One region of the Pontiella sp. genome, then DNA from elsewhere that is predicted to be linked to it. Evidence: riboswitches for the same ligand, from Rfam matches in the RefSeq annotation. Region 1 holds a riboswitch; the other holds the start of a gene.
What was found. Region 1 has a riboswitch for thiamine pyrophosphate ahead of thiC (phosphomethylpyrimidine synthase ThiC). Riboswitches for the same ligand answer to the same signal wherever they lie in the genome.
Positions count from the first base shown of each region.

Region 1 (3,941 bases):
AGCACGATCCCCACAGCCGTCAGTCCTCTGCGCAAACCCTCGACCAGCTGTCCGTTGATTCCTTTGTACGACATGCCCGCCATTAAAACGGATTGAATCGGCTCTTTCCAAACCTAAATCTTTTTTAGTAGCTTGATTTCGAGGTTTTATGCATCCGATTACCAGAAAGCTTTTTCTCTTCAACACGGTCCTACTTGCGGGGTGCGGAAGCACGAAGCCCGTTGAGGCAAAGTCGCCCACCGGGACGGTTTCGCTCAGCTATATCGCGCGGCTCTACACCATGAAGATGTCCATGTCGGGCAAGAATTGCGTGTTGAAAAACAAGTACAACACCATCGAAATCGAGACCAACAGCCGCCGCGCATGGATCAACGGCATCATGGTCTGGTTGCATCATCCCTGCCGCCTGTCCGGCAAGGAGTGGGCCATTCGCGAGGCGGATTTCAAGAAGGGCATCGACTGCATCATGCGCTCCTATGCCTATCTCGAGAAGCGCACGCCCAAGGTGGTGGTGCTCGATCCCGGCCACGGCGGCAGCGACCCCGGCGCAACCGGGCCCCGGACGAACATCCGCGAAAAGCAGGTGGTGCTCGACATTGCCCTGCGCGTCAAGGCCCAGCTCGAGGCCAAACGCATCCAGGTGCGCCTGACGCGTTCGACCGACATCATCCCCTCGCTCCAGCAGCGAACCGACTATGCCGCCAGCGTGGGCGCCGACCTTTTCGTGAGCATCCATGCCGATGGCGCCGGCGATTCCAGTGCCCACGGGGTGGAAACCTTCATCATGACGGTCGAGGGAGCCGATTCGAGCAACCACTACGGCCAGCCCGGCGACACGTTCGCCATGAAAAACAACTCCTTCGATGCCGCCAATGCGGTGCTGGGCTTCAATCTGCAGGGCAACCTCGTCAAGGCCACCAAGCGCAACGACCGCGGCCTGCGCCGGGCCCGCTATTCCGTTCTGAAGAATGCCCCGTGCCCGGCGGCGCTGGTGGAATGCGGCTTCCTGACCAATCCCGAAGAAGAGGCGTTGCTCAACACGGCCAATTACCGCGAGGCCTGCGCCCGCGGCATCGCCAGCGGCGTTCTGGCCTATTTCACCCTCGCCCGCCGCAGCCGGAAATAGGGATTTCTCCCGATTATGGCTTGCAACCCTACGCTGATTGAGTAGCGTGCTCCCTTGTTCGCTAGGGGAGACGGCGGTGCTGTCTGAGATTCCAACCCTTGGAACCTGTGCGGGTCATGCCGCGAAGGGAAGCGAAGCTGTTCCTTCGGCTTTCGCCTCGAAAGCAGTTATCTGTTTTGGTCAACGGTTAATTGGTTTTCCCTTCCGGGTTTTTGAACCAACAACGAATAACTGATAACGGATAACTGAATTATGAGTGGTTACGGCAAATATTTTCCCCGGTCTGAAAAAACGTACGTGGAAGGATCGCGCCCGGATATCCGGGTTCCCTTCCGCACGATCAAGCTGCACGGCGACAACGAGGATCTGCCCGTCTACGACGTCAGCGGTCCCTACACCGACTCCTCCTACGAGCCCGACCTGAAGCAGGGCCTGCCCGCCATTCGCGAAAACTGGATCGCCGAGCGCGGCGATGTCGAGGTGCATGCTTCCGGCGTCGATATTCTTTCCAACTCGGAAAAGGCCTTCAAAGGCCTGCGGCGCCAACCGCTCCGCGCCAAGCCGGGGCAGTCCGTTACCCAGATGTCCTATGCCCAAAAGGGCATCGTCACCCCCGAAATGGAATTCGTGGCCATCCGCGAAATGGTCGAGCCCGAATTCGTCCGCGCCGAAGTCGCCGCCGGGCGCGCCGTGATTCCGCTGAACATCAACCACCCCGAAGCCGAACCGATGATCATCGGCCGGAAGTTCCGCACCAAAATCAACGCCAACATCGGCAATTCCGCGCTGGGTTCCTCCATCGAAGAGGAAGTCGAAAAGATGCAGTGGGCCACGCTGTGGGGCGCCGATACCGTGATGGACCTCTCCACCGGGGCCGACATCCACGACACCCGCGAATGGATTGTCCGCAACGCGCCGACGCCCATCGGAACGGTGCCGCTCTACCAGGCCCTCAAGAAGATCGACGACAACGCCGACGGCCTCTGCTGGGAACTCTACCGCGACACGCTCATCGAACAGGCCGAGCAGGGGATCGACTATTTCACCATCCACGCCGGCGTCCTGAAGAAAGATATTCCCGCGGCCAAGGTGCGCAAGCTCGGCATCGTCAGCCGCGGCGGATCCATCATGGCCAAGTGGATGGTCGACAACGACCAGGAAAACTTCCTCTACACCCACTTCCGCGAAATCTGCGAAATCATGCGCGCCTACGACATCACCTTCTCGCTGGGCGACGGCATGCGCCCCGGCTGCATCGCCGATGCCAACGACGAAGCCCAGTTTTCCGAGCTCAAGACCCTCGGCGAGCTGACCAAGATTGCCTGGGAATACGGCTGCCAGGTCATGATCGAAGGCCCCGGACACGTGCCGCTCGACAAGATCAAGGCCAACATGGACAAGCAACTCGAAGATTGTTTCGAAGCGCCGTTCTACACCCTCGGACCGCTGGTCACCGACATTGCGGCGGGCTACGACCACATCACCTCCGCCATCGGCGGCGCGGTGATCGGCTGGCACGGCACGGCCATGCTCTGCTACGTGACGCCCAAGGAGCACCTCGGCCTGCCGAACCGCGACGATGTGAAGGAGGGCGTGATCGTCCACAAAATCGCCGCCCACGCCGCCGACCTCGCCAAGGGCGTTTCCGGCGCGATGGACCGCGACGAAGCGATGCGCAAGGCCCGCGGCGAATTCCGCTGGGTCGACCAGTTCAATCTCACCTTCGATCCGCTGCGGGCGAAGGAATACCGTTTGGCCTCGCTTCCGCCCGAAGAGCGCGACAAGACCGACCAGCACTACTGCTCCATGTGCGGCGAGCAATATTGCTCCATGCGCATCTCCGCCGAGATCAGAAACTCCTGATCCGGCCTTGGAAGGCGCTCCCCGCCGGAGCCGCGTGGCTCCGGATCTTATCCGTGGAAAGGAAGGCGTAGTGATGGTTTCCAAAATCGATATCGAGCAAGCGTACGAAAACGTCAAAGGCAATGTCATCGAGACGCCGTTGCGGCGGGCGCAGGTGTTTTCCGATCTGGCCGGGTGCGACATGTTGCTCAAAATGGAGACCCAGCAGATGAGCGGCGCGTTCAAGGAACGCGGCGCCCTCAACCGGCTGCTGCAGCTTTCGGAAGAGGAAAAGAAGCGCGGCATCATCGCCGCGAGCGCGGGGAACCACGCCCAGGGCGTGGCCTACCACGCGCACCGGATGGGGATTCGGGCGGTGATCGTCATGCCCGAGTCCACCCCGTTGGTCAAGGTGACCGGCGTCCAGTTCTGGGGGGCGGAAGTGATTCTGCACGGCACCTCCTACGACGACGCCTATGCCCTTTCCCGCGAGCTCGAACACCGGCAGGGCTTGGTCTACGTCCATCCCTTCGCCGATCCCTGGGTTATCGCCGGGCAGGGGACCATCGCCATCGAAGTGCTCGATCATGAGCTTGGCGCCGACCTCGATGCCATCGTTGTTCCCATCGGCGGCGGCGGACTGATTGCCGGCATCGGCGCCTATGTCAAGCGCGTCCGCCCCGACGTGAAGGTGATCGGGGTCGAGGTGGAAGGGTTCGCCTGCATGAAGGATTCCCTCGCCGCCGGCGCGGTGCAAACGCTCGTCGGAACCAATACGATTGCCGACGGAATTGCGGTCAAGCGGGTGAGCGAGAACACGTTTGCGCTGTGCCGCGGCTATGTCGATGAGATCGTGACGGTCACCGACGATGAGATTTCCAATGCCATCCTGATGCTGCTCGAATACGAAAAGGTCGTCGTCGAGGGCGCGGGCGCGGTGGCCGTTGCGGCGCTGCTGAACAAAAAAATCGGC
Region 1 is NZ_JBFJYW010000001.1:22,775-26,715, forward strand. It holds gene ABYO54_RS00115 (TrkA family potassium uptake protein) at 1-74, opposite strand, end outside; gene ABYO54_RS00120 (N-acetylmuramoyl-L-alanine amidase) at 149-1,126, shown strand; TPP riboswitch at 1,180-1,273, shown strand; gene thiC (phosphomethylpyrimidine synthase ThiC) at 1,379-2,989, shown strand; gene ilvA (threonine ammonia-lyase) at 3,063-3,941, shown strand, end outside.

Region 2 (3,941 bases), on a different contig from region 1:
AGGGCGACGGAGACAGGCCTTAATGTGTCAACATTCCCGCAGTCGGAGAAACGGTTAATTTCAGTTTATCACAGGATTGGTGCGCTAGCAGCGCATAGATTTTCGTTACGTCCTCAATAAAGAAATGGACGCTTTCGGCCAGATGGCTGCCCTGAGCCATCCCGAACACACCATACGTCAGCCAATCCGCCAACTTCGTAAATACCTCTAACATGCCGCACTCCTATTCGTTTCCCTCAACGTTGGTCATTTGACCATTCCGCCAAGCGTTGTTCAAAAATAATCTCATTTTACCAAGGCCGCCTGCGCCTTGGCGTTGCTTTCGATGACGGCCTCGACACAGCTCATGAAATTCATGACGCACGGCACCTTCATTTTATAATAGACCTGCTTGCCGCGCTTGTCGTCCTCGACGATGCCCGCCTGCTTCAGCACCGAGAGGTGCTTCGAGATCGTCGAAAAGTCGGCATCGATCTGATCGACGAACTCGCAGACGCACATTTCGCCGGCCGACAGCTGCTCGGCCATCCACAAGCGCGTCGGATGCGCCAGCGCCTTGAGCACCTTCGCCTTCGCTTCGTACAGCAATTTTTCCTTCGCATTCATGAATTGTCCCTCAATTAATATTTGGCAATATAGCCAAACGTTCGGGTTTAGCAAGCCCGATTTCGGAAAAAAGTGAAAATATCCTGGAGTGCGGCGGCAAGCGAAGCGCGACACCGCTTTCGTGCACGCCGAGCGACGGTTAAAGCGCCGTCGCGTCGCAAGCTCCTTGCCGGCGCACTCCAGGAAAAACCGGCGCACTCCAGGAAGAACCGGCGCACTCCGGAACCCTTTACAAAATATATTCGCCAACATCGGCCAAGGAGTCGAAGACGGGGGCGCCGCAGGCTTCGAGGCGGGGGCGGCTGTTGTGGCCGCAGGCAACCAGCGCGCAGTGGACCCCCATGGCCTCGGCCACCTCGAAGTCGTGCAATGTGTCGCCGATAAAGAGCACTTCCGCCGGATCGAGCACGAGCCCGTCCATGTATTTCAATCCGTTTTCCACCTTGCCGGCGGCATAGATATCGTTAAGGCCAATGACGTCGTCGAAGAACGGCGTTAACTTGAAATAGTCGACCGAATGCAACAGCGCGCCCTGCTCATAGGCCGAGAGCACCGCCTGCGGAATCGCCTTGGCCCGGAGCTCGGCAATCAGCTCGCGGGCGCCTTCGTGCAGCGGGCACTCGTATCGGCGCGCGGTGTACTCGGCGATAAACTCCTCGGCCAGCACGGGGTAGGGATCGGTCGCGTAGTCGAACCCGAGCTGGCAGTAGTATTGATCGACCGGGAAGCAGAGTTTGTCGCGGTAAAGCGCAACATCGATCCGAGGCAGGTTGCGCCGCTCCAGCATGTGGTTGTTGATCTCGGTGCAGAGCGAGGTGTCGTTCCACAGCGTGCCGTTCCAGTCCCAAATGATGTGTTTGAATGTGCCCATTGCCCGAACCTTGGAGAACTCCCGGCGACTTTAACAAGACCATTCTCGCGAAATGAGCCCGGCCCGGCGGCGTTGGGGGATTGCGTCCCCAAATGCCGGCGCTTCCTGCTTTACTTCCTCCGGCGGGCTTGGCAACGTCGCTCCTTAGTCACCCGGGGTGCCGCTTCGAAGTTCGAAACGTGCTGAGATCATACCCGTTGAACCTGATCCGGATTATGCCGGCGCAAGGGAGCGTTGAATCGACTTCCAGCGTTCCCGGGTTCCCGGGAACGCTTTTTTGTTGGAGTACCGAACATGAAACTGACCGTAAACGGAACGGCCCACGAACTCGGGGGCGACGGCACCATCGATGCCCTGCTCGACGAGCTGGGCGCAACCAAGGCGCACACGGCGCTGATGGTCAATGGCAACGTGGTCCCGTCCGAACAATGGGCAACCACCCCGCTGAACGAAAACGACGAAGTGGAAATGCTCGTCTTTGTCGGCGGCGGATAACCAAAACCCGCAAAGACACCGCGCACGCAAAACCGGCACCCTTCGGGATGAATGAGGTCTACACCATGAATGAAGATGTTTTAAAAATCGGCGATCAGAAACTGGGCTCGCGCCTGTTTCTGGGAACGGGAAAGTTTTCCTGCACGCAGGCGATGATCGATGCGGTCAAAGCCTCGGGCACGGAGCTGGTGACCGTCGCATTGCGGCGCTTTAACCGCGCACAGGCGGAGGACGATCTATACGGTCCGCTTTCGCAACTCAAAAACGTGCGGCTGATGCCGAACACCTCCGGCGCCATGAACGCCAAGGAAGCCATCCGCGCCGCGCTGCTCGGCCGCGAGCTGAGCAAGAGCCCGTTCGTGAAACTGGAGATCCACCCCAACCCGCACCATCTGTTGCCGGACCCGATCGAAACCTACGAAGCCGCCATCGAGCTGGTGAAGCAGGGCTTCCTCGTCCTCCCCTACATTCCGGCCGATCCGGTGCTGGCCAAGCGGCTCGAAGACGTCGGCTGCGCGGCCGTCATGCCGCTGGGCGCCGCCATCGGAACGGGCAAGGGACTCTCCACCGCCGAAATGATCAAGATCATCGTACGCGACGCCAACATCCCCGTCGTGGTCGACGCCGGACTGCGCGCGCCGTCCGAGGCCGCCTGCGCGATGGAGATGGGATGCGACGCCGTGCTCGTCAACTCCGCCATCGCCGCCGCCGACAATCCCTCCGCCATGGGCGCCGCATTCAAGGGCGGCGTCGAAGCCGGTCGCATGGCCTATCAAGCCGGCCTGATGCCGACCAGCGAAGTGGCCGTGGCCTCAAGCCCCCTAACCTCGTTCCTCGCCACTCAAACGGACTAACCAGCAGCCCCCCTCCCCGCCCATGAAAACACCACTTCCAGCGTGGTTGAGCCCGGAACCGTGGCTCAACCTTGAATTCAGCGCCGCCGATGTACAACGCGCGCTCCATGCCGACGCGCCGAACGAGAAAACGCTGGCGGCCCTGCTCTCGCCGGAAGCCGCCCACTTTCTCGAACCGATGGCGCAGCGCGCGCAAACCATTACGCGGCGGCACTTTGGCCGGACCATCTCGCTCTACACCCCGCTCTACCTCTCCAACTTCTGCAACGGCGGATGCCTCTACTGCGGCATCGCCGCCGACCGCAAGGCCACGCGCAGCGTACTCGACACCGAGCACCTGCGCCACGAAATGGAAGCCATCCGCGCGATGCACCTCGAAGAGCTGGTGCTGCTCACCGGCGAACGCATGCCCGAAGCCGATGTGGACTATCTCGAAACCTGCGTTTCGATCGCGGCGGAATACGTGCACAACGTAACCGTCGAAGTCTTCCCGATGGCGGAGGCGGAATACCGCCGGCTGGCCGAAGCCGGATGCACGGGCGTGACGATCTACCAGGAAACCTACGACCCCGTCGTCTACGAACGCATGCACCGCTGGGGCGACAAGCGCGACTTCGCCGCGCGGGTCGATGCCCCCGACCGCGCACTGCGCGGCGGCATGCGCACCATCGGCATCGGCGCCCTGCTCGGCCTGGCCGACCCGCGCCACGACATCCTCTGCGTCTACCGCCACGCCAAGCATCTGCTGAAAACCTATTGGCAGGCCGGCGTCTCGATTTCCTTCCCGCGCATCCGCCCGCAGCTCGGCGGTTTCGAGCCCGATTTCCCGGTCGACGAAAAAATGCTGGCCCAGTTTGTGTTCGCGCTGCGCATCTGCCTGCCGGAAATTCCGCTGGTGCTCTCCACCCGCGAGCCGCGCCGCGTGCGCGACGGCATGGCCGGACTCGGCATCTCCAAAATGAGCGTGGCCAGCAAAACCACCGTCGGCGGCTATAGCGAGGACTCCGAGGAATCGACTGCGCAGTTCGAGATTTCCGACGACCGCGGCATCGACGAATTCAACGCCATGCTCCGCGCCAAGGGTCTCGAACCGGTCTTCAAGAACTGGGACGCCA
Region 2 is NZ_JBFJYW010000297.1:17-3,957, forward strand. It holds gene ABYO54_RS14285 (ArsR/SmtB family transcription factor) at 286-606, opposite strand; gene ABYO54_RS14290 (HAD family hydrolase) at 836-1,477, opposite strand; TPP riboswitch at 1,621-1,727, shown strand; gene thiS (sulfur carrier protein ThiS) at 1,772-1,972, shown strand; gene ABYO54_RS14300 (thiazole synthase) at 2,038-2,826, shown strand; gene thiH (2-iminoacetate synthase ThiH) at 2,849-3,941, shown strand, end outside.
Region 2: linked by a shared signal. The riboswitch ahead of thiS (sulfur carrier protein ThiS) and the one ahead of thiC (phosphomethylpyrimidine synthase ThiC) in region 1 are both predicted to bind thiamine pyrophosphate.